DNA from 4 places in the Exiguobacterium sp. ZWU0009 genome. Region 3 is predicted to be linked to each of the others. Evidence: riboswitches for the same ligand, from Rfam matches in the RefSeq annotation. Region 3 holds a riboswitch; each other region holds the start of a gene.
What was found. A riboswitch is a leader RNA that binds a small molecule or an ion and turns the genes downstream of it on or off. The one in region 3 is predicted to bind S-adenosylmethionine.
Positions count from the first base shown of each region.

Region 1: linked by a shared signal. The riboswitch ahead of L985_RS13040 (methionine ABC transporter ATP-binding protein) and the one ahead of L985_RS14060 (methionine ABC transporter ATP-binding protein) in region 3 are both predicted to bind S-adenosylmethionine.
Region 2: linked by a shared signal. The riboswitch ahead of mtnK (S-methyl-5-thioribose kinase) and the one ahead of L985_RS14060 (methionine ABC transporter ATP-binding protein) in region 3 are both predicted to bind S-adenosylmethionine.
Region 4: linked by a shared signal. The riboswitch ahead of msrA (peptide-methionine (S)-S-oxide reductase MsrA) and the one ahead of L985_RS14060 (methionine ABC transporter ATP-binding protein) in region 3 are both predicted to bind S-adenosylmethionine.

Region 1 covers NZ_CP018057.1:2,497,174-2,501,209, reverse strand. The annotation lists gene L985_RS13045 (bifunctional cystathionine gamma-lyase/homocysteine desulfhydrase) at 1-912, shown strand, start outside; SAM riboswitch class I at 970-1,074, shown strand; gene L985_RS13040 (methionine ABC transporter ATP-binding protein) at 1,151-2,173, shown strand; gene L985_RS13035 (methionine ABC transporter permease) at 2,170-2,835, shown strand; gene L985_RS13030 (MetQ/NlpA family ABC transporter substrate-binding protein) at 2,868-3,701, shown strand; gene L985_RS13025 (MDR family MFS transporter) at 3,781-4,036, shown strand, end outside.
Region 2 covers NZ_CP018057.1:469,699-473,734, reverse strand. The annotation lists gene L985_RS02530 (sugar ABC transporter substrate-binding protein) at 1-87, opposite strand, end outside; gene mtnA (S-methyl-5-thioribose-1-phosphate isomerase) at 99-1,148, opposite strand; gene mtnK (S-methyl-5-thioribose kinase) at 1,145-2,311, opposite strand; SAM riboswitch class I at 2,391-2,494, opposite strand; SAM riboswitch class I at 2,700-2,801, shown strand; gene L985_RS02515 (2,3-diketo-5-methylthiopentyl-1-phosphate enolase) at 2,872-4,036, shown strand, end outside.
Region 3 covers NZ_CP018057.1:2,705,941-2,709,976, reverse strand. The annotation lists gene L985_RS14070 (MetQ/NlpA family ABC transporter substrate-binding protein) at 1-302, opposite strand, end outside; gene L985_RS14065 (methionine ABC transporter permease) at 330-995, opposite strand; gene L985_RS14060 (methionine ABC transporter ATP-binding protein) at 985-1,998, opposite strand; SAM riboswitch class I at 2,083-2,188, opposite strand; gene L985_RS14055 (aminotransferase class I/II-fold pyridoxal phosphate-dependent enzyme) at 2,251-3,438, opposite strand; gene L985_RS14050 (alpha-glucosidase) at 3,587-4,036, shown strand, end outside.
Region 4 covers NZ_CP018057.1:448,822-452,857, reverse strand. The annotation lists gene L985_RS02410 (C40 family peptidase) at 1-1,026, shown strand, start outside; gene L985_RS02405 (putative quinol monooxygenase) at 1,084-1,377, opposite strand; gene L985_RS02400 (M20 metallopeptidase family protein) at 1,455-2,633, shown strand; SAM riboswitch class I at 2,696-2,799, shown strand; gene msrA (peptide-methionine (S)-S-oxide reductase MsrA) at 2,895-3,425, shown strand; gene L985_RS02390 (DMT family transporter) at 3,502-3,984, opposite strand; gene L985_RS02385 (Crp/Fnr family transcriptional regulator) at 3,997-4,036, opposite strand, start outside.

The sequences.
Region 1 (4,036 bases), 210 kb from region 3:
CTTGAGTCTGGCGACCACATCGTCATGACGGATGACGTCTACGGTGGTACGTTCCGCTTGATGCAACGCGTCTTACCGAAGTTCAACATCCAAGTGACGTTCGTCGATACGACGGACCTTGCGGCAACGGAAGCAGCGATTCAAGACAACACGAAGATCGTTTACGTTGAAACACCGACGAACCCGTTGTTGAAAGTAACGGACATCGAAGCGATCGCAACGATCGCCAAACGTCACGATCTTAAACTCGTCGTCGACAACACATTCGCGACACCATACCATCAACAACCACTCGCACTCGGTGCAGACATCGTCTTGCACAGTGCGACGAAATACATCGGCGGACATTCGGACGTCGTCGCTGGACTTGTCGTCGTTAAAGATGATGCGCTCGGCGAAGAGTTGCACTTCATCCAAAACTCGACAGGCGGCGTGCTTGGACCGCAAGACAGCTTCTTGCTCGTTCGTGGTCTTCGTACGCTCGGTATCCGGATGGATGCAATCGAAGAGACAGCACATGATCTCGTCGCGTTCTTACAAGCGCAAGACATTGTCTCGAACATCTTCTACCCAGGACTTGCATCGCATCCTGGTCACGACATCCAAGCGAAACAAGCGACTGGATTTGGTGGGATGATCAGCTTTGATGTCGGTTCAGCAGCGAACGCAGAAAAACTTGTCGAGGCGACACATTTCTTCACACTTGCTGAGAGTCTTGGTGCCGTTGAGAGTCTGATTTCCGTTCCGGCACGGATGACGCACGCGTCGATCCCAGCAGAACGTCGGGCAGAACTCGGTATCACGGACGGTCTCGTCCGGATTTCAGTTGGACTTGAGGATGCGGAAGATTTGAAAGAAGACTTAACACGTGCTTTCACGTTCCTCGAAAAAGTTTCTGAAAAAACTGTTTGACAACAAAAATAACCCCTGCTAATATTCAGAATATATTCTACAAACTTAATACCGAAACTCTTATCGAGAGTGGTGGAGGGACTGGCCCGATGAAACCCGGCAACCGCGGATCTAATCCGAAGTGGTGCTAATTCCAGCAGACAAAAGTCTGGGAGATGAGAGCAAATGGTTTTGTGTACTGAAAAGTGCGCGCGTTTGCTCTAAAACGCGCGCACTTTTTTATTTAGGAGGGACAGTAGTGATTCGTTTACAAGACGTAGGAAAGATTTATCGCTCAAAGCGCGGAGCAGTCGAAGCCGTCGCGAATGTTGATCTGACAATCGAGCGCGGTGAAATTTTTGGAATAATCGGTTATTCCGGAGCAGGGAAATCGACCCTGATCCGATTACTGAATATGCTCGAAGCACCAACGAGTGGTTCGATCCAAATCGATGGTGTCGAAATGACATCACTGAAACCAAAAGAATTACGAGGCGTCCGCAAGAATGTCTCAATGGTATTCCAGCACTTCAACTTACTTTGGTCACGAACAGTCGAGGAGAACATCATGTTCCCGCTCGAACTCGGTGGCTTTCCAAAAGCTCGCCGCAAGGAACGGGTTGCGGAACTGATTCAACTCGTTGGTCTTGACGGACGCGAAAAAGCTTACCCATCGCAATTATCCGGCGGTCAAAAGCAACGTGTTGGTATCGCTCGGGCACTGGCATCAAACCCAGACGTTCTCTTATGTGACGAGGCAACCAGTGCACTCGATCCGAAAACGACGGACTCGATCCTTGAGTTACTCGTCGACATCAATGAAAAACTGAAGCTGACGATCGTCTTGATCACACACGAGATGCACGTCATTCAAAAAATCTGTCACCGGGTCGCCGTCATGGAAGCCGGTAAAATCGTTGAGCAAGGTCCGGTCGCAGAAGTCTTCCGTCATCCGAAACAAGCGATGACGAAAGAATTCGTCAAACAATTGACGTCGCCGTCGGAAAACGAGTTGACGTTCGCGAAACTACGCGAACGATACCCAACCGGAAAGATCGTTCAGTTGACGTTCGTCGGATCGACGGCGGAAAGCCCGATCCTCGCGGAAGTCATGAAGGATTCACCGGTCCTGTTCAATATCATCGGCGGAAACGTCGGTCAATCGCAGGAAGGGGCACTCGGTACACTGTTCATTCAGTTGATCGGGGAAACAGAAGCAACACAAGCGGTCATCACGAAGCTTCAAGCCAGTGATGTTGAAGTGGAGGTGGATCACCGATGATTTCATTCTTTGACAACCTAGACTGGGACATGGTGTGGGAAGCGACAGGCAGTACCGTCTATATGACGGCAATCGCTGGGGTTTCGACATTCGTTCTCGGTTTGATCATTGGTCTATTATTGTATGCAACAAACGAAGAGTTATTATTCAAGAATCGGGCGTTTTATTCAATCTTGAGCTTGGTCGTCAACGTTTTCCGTTCGATTCCGTTCATCATCTTACTGATCTTATTGATTCCATTCACGACAGCAATCGTCGGTTCGTTCCTCGGACCAACGGCAGCATTACCGGCACTGATCTTCGGTGCTGCACCGTTCTACGGTCGGATGGTTGAACTCGCGTTACGCGAAGTCGATAAAGGTGTCATCGAGGCAGCCGAATCGATGGGTGCGACGAAGTTCCAAATCATCTATAAAGTCTTAATCCCGGAAGCGTTGCCTGCCATCGTTTCAGGTATCACGGTTACACTCGTCTCACTTGTCGGTTATACGGCAATGGCCGGAGTAGTCGGCGGAGGTGGACTTGGGGACATGGCCTTCATCGAAGGATTCCAGCGTTCTCAAAACGATGTCATCGTCATTGCAACACTCTTAATCTTAGCGATCGTCTTCGTCATCCAAATCATTGGTGACTTGCTGATCCGCGCAATTGATAAACGTTAATTCGAATCTTAATCATATTGGAGGAATCATTCATGAAAACTTGGAAAAAATTCGTAGGTACTGCCGCTGTATCCGTTTTAGCAATCAGCCTTGCTGCATGTGGTGAAAAATCATCAGGATCAGGTAGCGACGACAAGACACTCGTCGTTGGTGCATCAAACGTACCGCACGCTGAGATTCTTGAGCACGTTAAAAAAGAATACGAAGAAAAAGGTTACAAGCTTGAAATCAAGAAGTTCCAAGATTACGTACTTCCGAACAAAGCACTCGCTTCAAAAGAAATCGATGCGAACTACTTCCAGCACGTACCGTATCTCGAGCAACAAGAGAAAGAAAACAAATCATATAAGTTCGCGAACGCAGGTGGCGTCCACGTTGAACCACTCGGTATCTACTCGAAGAAATACAAATCACTCGATAAGTTGCCAAACGGTGCAACGATTCTGACGAGCTCAAACGTCGCGGAACGCGGTCGTGTCTTGACATTCCTTCAAAACGAAGGATTGATTAAGCTCAAAGACGGTAAAACGACAGATGCACAACTCGGTGATATCGCGGAGAACCCGAAGAAACTCAAGTTCAAGACGAACATCGAAGCATCGCTGCTTCCGCAAGCTTACAAAAACAATGAAGGCGACGCCGTTCTTATCAACACGAACTATGCGATCGATAACGGTCTGAACCCGTTGAAAGACGCAATCGCTTCAGAAGATGAGTCGTCACCATACGTCAACATCATCGTTACACGTGACGGCGATGAAAAAGACAAACGTGTCACAGCACTTCTTGATGTTCTGCACGAGAAGAAAAACCAAGATTGGATCCTCGACAAGTACAAAGGTGCAGTCGTTCCAGTCAGTAAATAAGTTCACCGAATCCGGCATCCTTCCTATATAATGGAAGGATGCTTTTCATTTGTCTGAAACAGGGGTTAGGGGGAATCATATGCAACGCATTCGTCAACTGCATCCGTTGACACTCGGGGTCTTGTTTGGAACGTTTTTCTCGCGTCTCGGAACGTTCATCACGATGCCGTTCTTCGCCATCTACATGACGACCGTTTTGAAATTCGATCCGGTCGATGTCGGCTGGGTCCTCAGTATCTCAGCGATCGCCAGTCTCGTCATGAGCTTCATCGGCGGTACATTGTCGGACCGGTATGGTCGCCGGGCGATGATGCTCGCCGGAACGATTGGGTTCG
Region 2 (4,036 bases), 1.0 Mb from region 3:
GACGACCTTCGTCGTCGTCGCTTCTCCATTCGCACAAGCCGCTAGTAACAGTGCCGGTGCTAGGACGGCGTAAGCTAATTTTTTCATGACATATCTCCTTATCCGAGGGGTTGAAGCCCTGTTAATTGTTCAATCGTTTCTTCATTTGGTTGCGTGATGACACCGAGTTCCGTGATGATGCCCGTGATTAATGTGTGTGGTGTGACATCAAACGCTGGGTTGAAGACAGCGACTCCCGCTGGTGCTGTCGCGACACCTTGGATTGCCGTCACTTCCTGCGGATCACGCTCTTCGATTTCAATCGCTTCACCGGAAACGAGCGAGAAGTCGAACGTCGAGAGTGGTGCCGCGACGTAAAACGGAATATCGAAGGCTTGCGCGAGCAATGCCAATTGGAATGTTCCGATTTTATTCGCTGTATCCCCATTTCGTGTAATCCGGTCAGCACCGACGATGATCGCGTCGATTTGTTTTTCTTTCAACGTATGAGCGACCATGTTGTCCGTGATCAATGTGACATCGATGCCGGCACGTTGCAGCTCCCATGTTGTCAGCCGTGCCCCCTGCAGTAACGGTCGCGTCTCACTCGCAAAAACGGATAATTCAATGCCACGTTCTTTTGCGATATAGAACGGCGCAAGTGCCGTTCCGTAAGCAGCAGTCGCAATCGATCCAGCATTACAAATCGTTAGGATCCGGTCGCCTGACTGGAACAACTCCAACGCATGAATCCCGATTTGACGTGACGTCTGCGCATCCTGGTCATATAAGGCGACTGTTCGTTTTTCCAACCGTTCACGGATCTCTTCTACCGACGTTCCGTCTTGAATGATTGGATTCAATTGATCGAGGACATTTCGTAAGTTGACGGCCGTCGGTCGTGTCGCGAGTAACGTCGCTGATGTCTCAAGCAAAGCTTGCTTATAGATCGACAGTTCTGCTTCAAACCGGTACGCTTCCTGAACGAGTACGAATCCACCGAATAGGCTGATCGCAGGTGCGCCCCGGACACGCAATTGTTTGATTGCCTCAACTGCTTGCGCAAGATCAGTAATGACTTCATAGTGTTCTTCCTGCGGTAGACGTGTCTGATCAAGAATCGTCAAGACACGGTCTTCGTAACGGATACTTTGAACAAATGCACTCATCGGCTTAACTCCTCCGTTACGTCAAAGTTTCGTAAATCATCAAATGTCCGGCATTCTGTCCGACGTTTGATTAACGCTGCTCCTAGACGGAGGGCGTGACGTTTTCGCTCTAAGCGTTCCGTCGTTGAATCGATTGATTCTAAATCAGCGACTGGTGCGAGACCGATCGTCCGCCGAATCAATTCGCAACCGGCAAAGCCAAGGGCATCCTGTAAAATCGTACTCAGTACATCATCAACAAGTCCCGATGCCTGGAATGGTTCGACGGCTTCCCGTTCCCATAAGGCACGGAACGTTGAAGCAAACGTCAGCCAGAACGTATCGATGTCCTTGATTCTTGCGTCACGTCGTGTAGGGTAATCTGGATATGCCGCGAAGAAAAGATGGGCGATGAATTGCCCGACATCGAATCCGAATGGACCATAGAAGGCGAATTCTGGATCGATGACTTTCGTTTCCGTCGCCGAAGCGAAGATGCTTCCTGTATGTAGATCGCCGTGTAGCAACGCATCCCCTTTCGTGATGAAGAGTGCTTCGAGTTTTGCGACTTCGCGTTTTAACTCATCGTCTGCCCAAAGACGTGCCACTTCTTCCTCCAGTCCGGCTTCAATCTCGTTCGTCTCCGCGTCATGAAACGGATCTGTGAAGATCAGTTTTTCTGTGATATCGCACAAATCTGGATTGTAGTACGTTCGAGCAACACGTTTCTTTTCAACCGGACCAAGCGCAAAGTCCGATGTATGGAATAAAGTCCGAGCGAGATAAGAACCGATATGTTCCGCAAGCAACGGATACTGTTCACCCGCGAGCAGTCCAGTCCGAACGATCGTCAGATGTGAAAGATCTTCCATGACCGTATACGCCTCTTCGTGACTAGCATGAAAAACACGTGGTACGAACGGCACGGCATGCCGGGCGAATTCACGGAGTGCGGATTGCTCAATCCACGCCCGCTCGAGCGATAATGGCCAGCTCTCACCGACGACTTTTGCGTACGGGAGTGCTTGTTTTAGAATCAATCGATGTTCACCTTCTCGAATTCGGAAGACGAGGTTAAGATTCCCATCGCCAATCTCTTCTGCTTCGACGGCTCCGTCGCCGATCAGTCCTAATGAGCGGACCCGTTCAATCGCGTCCTGTTCTGTGAATGCTTTGTATGTCATCTCAGTTTCCCCCTAATGTAATACACGAAAAAGCGCCTCTTTTCGTCATCGAAAAGAGGCGCAGGAAAGTCACTGCGTCCTCTTATCTCTCAGACGAAACGTCTGTTGGATGTAGCACCGTGCCTAGTGGTCGGTTGCTGCGGCGTCATCGGGCCAATTCCCTCTGCCAACTCGCGATAAGAGTCGTATGTAGTTGTCGTGTGTGATATTGATTTGAATCTTACGCAATCGACTTCCTCGCTGTCAAATCGAAATCAAGCAGAAATCGATATCGTTTTCATGCCATATATAGAAAGAGTATTTTCAAAAAAATAAATTTTCTAAAAATAATTTGACAAGTGACGATTCTCATGTAAAAATTGCAATTAGATTTCACAATTTCATCCAATTCTTATCAAGAGCAGACGGAGGGACAAGCCCTACGATGTCGCAGCAACCGACCTTTTGGCACGGTGCTAATTCTTGCAGCTACTAAGCTGACAGATAAGAGTCCACGTTCGAATTATTCATGGTCTCTTGTCACTGACGAGAGACCATTTTTTTGTTGAAGGAGGAAAGACATGGCTTATATCACTGCTACTTATCAATTGACTGCCCGTGATCGACTCGAGCAACGCGCTGAACAACTCGCGCTTGGTCTGACAGTCGGTTCTTGGACGGAACTGAATCATCTCGAACAACAACAACTCGCCTCGTTCAAAGGGGAAGTCGTACATACCGAAGAGCGCGATGGCAAAGGATATATCACGATTCGTTATCCGGAACATAACGTGTCGCGCGACTTTTCTGCGATTCTGACGACCGTCTTCGGGAAACTCTCACTCGACGGTGAAATCAAACTAACGGAATTGCTATTACCCGATACATTTACGTCGGACTTTCCAGGTGCGAAATTCGGGATCGAAGGGGTCCGCTCCTTGATCGGTGTCGAAGATCGCCCATTATTAATGAGCATCTTCAAAGGAGTCATCGGACGGGATTTATCGTTCCTTCGTGATCAACTCGAAGGACAACTCGCTGGTGGGATTGACCTCGTCAAAGACGATGAGATCCTATACGACAATCCGTTGACACCGACGATTGACCGGGCACGAATCGGACGTGAGGTCATCGATGCTCACTTCCACCGGACCGGTAAACGTGCGTTATATGCGATCACACTCAGTGGTCCCGTCTTTACGCTCAAGGATCAAGCCAAGCGATTGATTGATGCTGGAGCGACCGCATTCTTGCTGAATACCTTCACATACGGACTCGACGTCTTACGCGAACTGGCGAGTGATCCGGAAATCAACGTTCCGATCTTCAATCATCCAGCATATAGCGGTGCGTTGATCGCTAGCCCGAATCACGGAGTCGCAGCTCCTGTCTTACTCGGCACATTACCGCGTGCTGCTGGAGCAGACTTGACGCTATTCTCGTCTCCTTACGGCAATGTCGCTTTGCCAAAGGATGTCGCTCGTGGCATCGCGGTCGAAGCGACCCGTCTCGGTCAGACGAAATCGATCTTCCCGGTTCCTTCAGCTGGTATTCATCCTGGACTCGTCGCTCAACTCGTACGGGACTTCGGTATCGATTCCGTCATCAACGCCGGCGGCGGCGTACATGGTCATCCGCAAGGTGCTGCGGCTGGTGTCATTGCTTTCCGTCAGGCACTCGATGCGGCACTCGCAAATGAATCCCTATCGGCGGCAGCATCGCGTCATGAAGAATTACGGATCGCCC
Region 3 (4,036 bases):
AGGTTCTTTTCTTTAGAAAACGTCTTGAGATAGATCGAGTGTTGGAACAAGTTGGCGTCGATGTTTCCGCTACCGAGGGCGATGTTCGGTTGGATGTAATCGCTGAACTCGACGATTTCGACTTTATAGCCTTTCTTTTCGAGTTGTGGCTGGATCGCTTGTTTGACCATGTCGCTATACGGACCACTCGTCGCACCAATCTTGATCGTCTTGTCTTTTTCATCAGCACTGCTGTCTCCACATCCCGCGAGGACTCCTGCACCGAGTAAGGCTGTTGCTAAAAAGGCATATCGTTTTTTCATGATTCCACTCTCCCTTTGTATGTATGATTAGCGTTTATCTGTTTTTCGCGCCAGTTGATTGCCAAGTGCTTGAATACTTTGAACGATAACGATGAGCACGACGATCGTCACGATCATGATGAGATTATCGTAGCGATAGTAACCGAAACGGATCGCGAGGTCACCAACACCACCGCCGCCGACGATACCAGCCATCGCCGAGAAGCCGATCAGACTGATCGTCGTTAATGTGATGCCTTGAATGATGCCGGGAAGTGCTTCCGGTAAAAGGACGCTGACGATGATTCGTAATGGTTTTGCCCCGCACGCTTCCGCTGCTTCAATCAAACCGGGCGGAATCTCACGTAGTGATGTTTCGACGAGTCGCGCGAGAAACGGAATCGCTGCGACACTGAGGCTGACGGATGCTGCCGTCGGACCAATCGTATTGTCGAGCAAGAACTTCGTTAACGGAATGAGGGCAACTAGCAAGATGATGAACGGTAGCGACCGGACGATGTTGACGACGAAATCAAGAACACGTCGGACGGCAAGGTTTTGAAAAAATAATCCGCGGTCGGTGACGAACAAGAGAATCCCGAGCGGAATCCCGACGACCAATGCGAAGGCGAGTGAAATTCCGACCATCCATGCTGTCTCGCCGAGTGCCTTCAAGAGCTCAGGTAACATCGTTTGAATACGATCAAGCCACATCCTGAATCACCTCGAGTGCGTGAAGTTCCGTCGCGAGCCAGTCGAGGGCAGGAGCGATTTGGTCGGATGATCCCGTCAAGCTGACAATCAGGACACCGAAGGCGACGTCTTGAATGTAGTCGACCTTGCCGTGCAAGATGCTGACTGAGATATCGTAACGGCGGATTGCTTCTGATAACGTACTCTCGCCGGTCTTCTCGCCTGTGAACTGCAAGCGGATGATTTTTCCCGGTGTCGCTTGTAAGATGCGTTCCGGTAGCTCGATTTGTAACGCCGTGTCGACATAATGTTGCGTCACCGGATGTTTGGCTTGGCTGAACAAGTCATAGGTAGAGGCGACTTCGACGACTTCCCCTTGCGACATGACGGCGACACGATGACAAATCTGTTTGACGACATCGATTTCATGCGTGATGAGGACGATCGTCAATCCGAGTCGTTCATTCAAATCTTTTAACAAATCAAGAATCTGAAGCGTCGTGACCGGGTCAAGAGCTGATGTCGCTTCATCACATAACAAAACGGTCGGATTGTTTGCGAGTGCCCGGGCAATCCCAACGCGCTGTTTCTGCCCACCGCTTAATTGACTCGGGAAGTTCGTCTCAAATCCTTCAAGTCCGACGAGCGAGACGAGTTCGCGAATGCGCTCCGGGAAATCTGCTCGTTTGACGCCAGCAGCCTTGAGTGCAAAAGCGATGTTATCCGCGACGTTGCGCGACTGGATCAATTGGAAATGTTGAAAAATCATCCCTGTCCGCAAACGAAGTTGACGTAAGTCCGCTTTTGACATCCCGCCGAGCGAGACACCGTCGACCTTGACGGTTCCTTGTGTCGGGTGCTCGAGCCCGTTGATCAGGCGAAGCAATGTACTTTTACCGGCACCGGATTCACCGATGATCCCGAAGATTTCTCCTTTTTGAATCGTCAAATCAACATCTCGTAATGCGAAAATCGGAGTCCGGTCTCGGACGAACCGTTTTGTAATCTGTTTGAATTCAATCATCCGCTCATCTCCTTGTACAAAAAAAGTCGCTTTTTCCTAGTAGCAGAGCAACCAGAAAAAAGCGACGAAAGTGTAAGATTTCGTAACTTATCTCTCAGAATGAAATCCATTCTGTAGGATGTGGCACCGTTCCTGATAGGTGGTTGCCGGACGTCGTTGGGCCTAATCCCTCGGTCGCTCTCGATAAGTAGTTATGCTGTTGGGATTTACTTTAACGGAAATGATTCCCATCTGTCAAATATTTTTTTTGAATTATTCCGCAACAGGTGTCCGGAATAGGTTGAGCGTTCCGATTCGGTCGACGGCCTCTTCCAATCGTTCGACATCAGCAATCAGACTGATCCGGACGTAGCCTTCACCGTATTCGCCGAAGAATGATCCAGGCGTCACGGCGACATGTGCTTCGTCAAGCAGATGATCGGTGAAGCTCTGGGACGTGTAACCTTCAGGAACAGGCAGCCAGACGAAGAAGGAACCGCCCGGACGTGGTCCACTCCAACCGATCGCATCAAGTTTTGCGAACAATGCATCACGTCGTGTTTCATACAAGCTACTTAACTCACGGACACATGTCTGGTCACTCGTCAGAGCGACGGTCGCAGCATGTTGAATCGGTGTGAAGGCACTGACGTAAAGATGTTCCTGATACGTCTCGATGCTTGAGATGACGGACGGATTTCCGATTGCGAAGGCAATCCGGAAGCCTGACATGTTGAAGCGTTTTGAGAGTGAGAATAGCTCGATCCCGACGTCTTTTGCACCTTCCGTTTGCAGGAAACTTCGCGTCGGACCATCGAAACTGATGCCGCCGTATGCTAAGTCATGGACGACACAGATATCATGGGCATCGGCGAAAGCGACTGTCTGTTCGAAGGCTTCTGCCGTCGCCGTAGCGCCTGTCGGATTACTCGGGTAGTTGAGGAACAACATCCGGGCACGCTCGACATCCGTCGTATCAAGTAAGTCGTAATCGGGTAAGAAACCGTTTTTCTCGAGCAACGGAAGCGTAATCGGGAATGCGCCAGCAAGTGCGGCGCCAGACAGGTAATCCGGGTATCCTGGATCGGGGACGATGACACCTTCTCCAGGGTTGACGATCGTCTGCGGTAAGGCGACGATTCCGGCTTTACTGCCGAGGAGAATCGCGACTTCCGTTGCCGGATCGATCGTGACGCCGAATTCAGTCGCATAAAAGCTGGCGACGGCTTGTTTTAGAAAATCATGGCCACGAAACGGTGGATATTGAAGGTTCGTTGGCTCGTCGATGGCTTGTTTTAACGCATCGAGAATATGTACGGGCGTCGTTTGATCGGGTGTTCCTTGACCAAGTGTGATGACATCGTGTCCGGCAGCTTTTACAGCACCGATTCGGTTTGCGAGCTCAGCGAAAACGGGAGCAGGAAGCCGATCAATGGCGATGGATGGAGCGAAATGTTTCATGGATGAATGCCTCCTTCGTGGTATTGTCGTCAAGGATAACGAATATTCAGTCAAAAGAAAAGAACTTTTTCGAAATTCAAAAAAATTGTCGGATAAACAGGTACAGATAAGTGGAGCGGGAATAAAGAGTAGGGAGAGGAGTGAGGAGATGAAGCGAGCTAACTGGAAAGAGGCGGTCGTCTATCAAGTCTACTGGCGTAGCTTTAAAGATTCGAACGGGGATGGGATCGGTGATTTGCGAGGTGTCATCGACAAGCTTGATTACATCGCTTCACTAGGTGTCGATGTCGTCTGGTTGAATCCATGTTATCGTTCACCGGACGTCGATAACGGTTATGATATTGCCGATTATTACGGGATCATGGAAAAAGCCGGAACGATGGGAGATCTACAGGAGTTGATCACGACCGCTCATGCCCGTGGATTGAAGGTCATTCTCGATTTAGTCGTGAACCATACAAGTGACCAGCATGACTGGTTCCGTCAGTCGCGGGAGCGGATCAACGATAAGGAAGACTGGTATATCTGGCAGGATGGCACGAAAGATACGCCTCCAAACAATTGGCGCTCCTACTTTGCGCCAAGCCCGTGGACGTGG
Region 4 (4,036 bases), 990 kb from region 3:
CGCTACGTGACGGAAGACGATGTCGTCATTCGTTCGCAGGCAAAACTATCGGGTAAAAAAATCGGTACATTAAAAAAAGGGACCTCGATTTCGATTTACGGAAAAAGCGGTTATTATACACGCGTCAAATATAAAAACACCTTTGGTTTCGTCGATTCGAGTCGTATCGGACTGAACAAGCCGACGGCAAAAGCAAAAAAAGGCACGACATTTTATGTCCATCTGGACCAGACGCCACTCTTCTCTGCCGACGTTGCTTACAGTCGCCCAGCTGCCTATTTGAAGAAAGGGACGAAATTAATTGGTCTAAAATCAATTGATGATGACTTTTGGCAAGTTCGCCTGGCAAATGGTCAAACCGGTTACGTCCTCAACCCTTATATCAGCACGAGCAAACCCGATATGGGACTGACACAAAAAGCGATCGACCGGGCGAAAATCTATACGGTCAAACAGACGACGTCGTTCTTTGCGAGTCCGACAAGTCCAAAAGGCAGCGGACTCGTTGAACAAGGCAAACGGGTTTATCCGCGTCATCGAGTCGGAAACTTCTATGTCATCCAGTCAGGCTGGACACCTGTTTATCTTCCTGTATCCGCTGTGACGATCACGTCCGATAAACGGGTCGTTAAAAAGAATAATACGCGTGGTGAAAAGCTGATCCAAGCAGCAGTCCAACATATCGGCACACCATACACATGGGGTTCGCAAGATGCCGTGAACGGTGGTTTTGACTGTTCCGGTTTGATTCACTACGCGACGAACAAGGCTGGAAAATACGGTGGTCGGACGAACGTTCGTGGCTACTGGTACGGTGCTTTCTTTACGAATCGCCGGACGAGTATTACAAGCGGTAAACGCTCGGATATCGTCTTCTTCCAGAACACTTATACAGATGGTCCATCGCATATCGGAATCATGCTCGATAGCGAACACTTCATCCATGCAGGCGGTTCACAACTTCAAATCAACTCGATTTACGAACCGCGTTGGCAAGAGCATTTCCTCGGATTTAAATCGATGTAAGACAAAAAAGACGAATCCGTCGAAATCGACGGGTTCGTCTCTTCTTATCGCAATACGTTAAAATGTCATCTCGACGTATTTCGTTACTTGTCGATCCATCAAGTATAACTCGATCTGTTCACGGTAGGCTTTATAGTGATCGGATGCGATATGCGCTTCAAGTGCCTCTTCATCACGATACACTTCATACAGCATGAATTGATGCTCATCCTCGATCGATTGATGTAAGGAATAACGTAAGCACCCTTCTTCTTTTTGTGAGGCATGATAGACCGTTTGTAGAATCGGGAAGACTTGATCCGCAAGTCCTGCTTTGATTGTAAGTACAGCGTTGACGACGATTTCTCCCATGTTTCATTATCCCCTTTCGTGATTACCTGTATCTGTACCCATTTTCACGAAAAGACACACGTCAAAGGAGCCTGAAGATGCAAACTCAACTTTTTGAAGCACTTGAACAATTCGAACCCACGATGATCGCGTTACGTCGTGATTTTCATCGACATCCGGAACTCTCTTTCCAGGAAGTCCGCACACAAGAACGGATTGCAAACTTTTATGCGGAGCAGGGCATCCCTCACGAAACAGCCGTCGGAGGTCGTGGTGTCGTCGCGACGATCGAAGGCAAACAACCTGGTCCGACGATTGCTGTTCGTGCAGATTTTGATGCCTTACCGCTTCAAGAAGAGACGACACTCGCTTTCCGGTCGATTCACCCTGGTGTCATGCATGCATGTGGACACGATGGGCATACGGCGATGGTGATGGCCCTTGCTGCTACACTCTATCCATTACGGGATCAATTGCAAGGAACGATTCGAATCATCCACCAGCATGGTGAAGAGGTCTTTCCCGGTGGCGCGATCCAAATGATTGAAGCCGGTGTCCTCGAAGGCGTCGATGCGATCTTCGCGACACATCTCGAAAATGATTTACCGGTCGGTACGATCGGTTTTCGAGAAGGACATACATTATGCGCGATCGATGAATTCGAAATCATCGTTCACGGTCAAGGCGGGCATGCCCAGGCACCGCACAAAACAAAAGATGCGCTTGTCGCCGGTGCACAACTGGTCTGTAACCTCCAACACCTTGTCAGTCGACGGGTCGATCCGTTCGAACCCGCTGTCCTTGCGATCGGGTCCTTCCATGCGGGAACGGCTCCGAACATCGTCACAGGTGAAGCACGCATCGTCGGGGAGATTCGGACGTTCAACGAGACACTACGACATCAGCTCCGACAAGAAGTCGACCTTATCGCCAAAACAACGTGTGCCGGCATCGGTGCCACCTATTCGATTGACTTCACGACGGGTTACCCGGCGCTTTGGAATCATCCGGACGAGACAAAACTCGTTCAGGAAGCCGCTTCTTTCTTACCGGAAGCATCTGTCCGGTCACTCACACCGATGATGGCGGCGGATGACTTCGCACATTACTTAACGCACGTACCGGGTAGTTATTTCTTCACCGGCTCCGGATATACGGACGGTCGCGTCAATCATCCGCAACATCATCCGCAGTACAAGATCAACGAACAGGCGTTGTTGGTTGGTGCGAAAACACTCGGAGCGACCGTTTTACGTGCCTTGAAACCTAAGGATTGACTTTTTTTCTTTGTGAATGGTATCATCACAACAATGATAACGAATGACATCAACTTCATATACCCTTATCAAGAGTGGACCGAGAGATCTGGATCGATGACGTCCCAGCAACCTGCGCATAGCAAGGTGCTACGACCAGCAAAGCGAAAGCTTTGGTTGATAAAAAGCGGCGACTCCTTTTGCAACCAAGCGAAGGAGTCGTTTTCGTTTTTCTCGCTGTCAGACATACAATGGGAATTTCCCACGGAGAGGAAGATACGGATGGAAAAAGCAACATTTGCAGGTGGATGTTTTTGGTGTATGGTGACACCGTTTGAAGAATTACCAGGAATCGAGGGAATCGTATCAGGTTACATGGGTGGACACGTCGATCACCCGACATACGAGCAAGTTAAAACAGGAACGACAGGACATCTCGAAGTCGTTCAAATCACGTTTGATCCGAGTCTGTTCCCGTACGAGCGTCTGCTCGAACTCTACTGGCCACAAACGGATCCGACGGATGCAGACGGTCAGTTCCAAGATCGCGGCACGCAGTACGCACCAGCAATCTTCTATCATACGGATGCTCAGCATGAAGCAGCGATCGCTTCTCGTGACGCTCTTGCTGCAAGCAATCGTTTCAAACAACCGATCGTGACGCGGATCGATGCCGCTTCTGAGTTTTATCCAGCGGAAGAGTACCATCAAGACTTCCATAAGAAAAATCCAGAACACTATAAAAAAGATCGTGCTGCTTCTGGTCGCGATGCCTTCATCGAGCAAGAATGGAAAGATACGACGACGGTCTAATTCGAAAAAATGCATAAAAAAACAGGTCAGTAAACGTTTGTTTGCTGACCTGTTTCATTGTTATGGAAAAGATAAGTCATGAAACACGTTCTACCTGATCCTTCGCCTTCTCTTCTGGTGCCACAACTTGATACCGCTTCAAGACAAAGATCCCGCATACCATGACGGCGAGACCGATGAGCTGACCGAACGATAAATCAATTTGTGGTAAACCGAACCAACCGAACGTATCGACAGCGAGAGCAAAGCTTAACTGCGAAATCAGAACGACAGAAATCGCGACGGATGGACCAAGCAACTGAATTCCACGCATGACACAAAAGACGACACCAACACCGACGAGTCCGCCGAACCAATAGAGCGGCGATACGTTTTGGATTTGCCCAATCGTTCCACCACGAAACAGGACATAGGTGACACTTGCTCCGACGAAACCGACGAAGAAGACCAGCGTCGTTGTCGCCCATGCACCGAACGCGTCACTCATCCGAGCATTCAGTACCGTCTGTAAACTGATCAACATCCCTGCCAACACGGCACACACGATGCCCATTACCATGTTCGTTCCTCCTTACTCATAGCTGTTACCGTTCGCCTTCTCGCGAATCCGC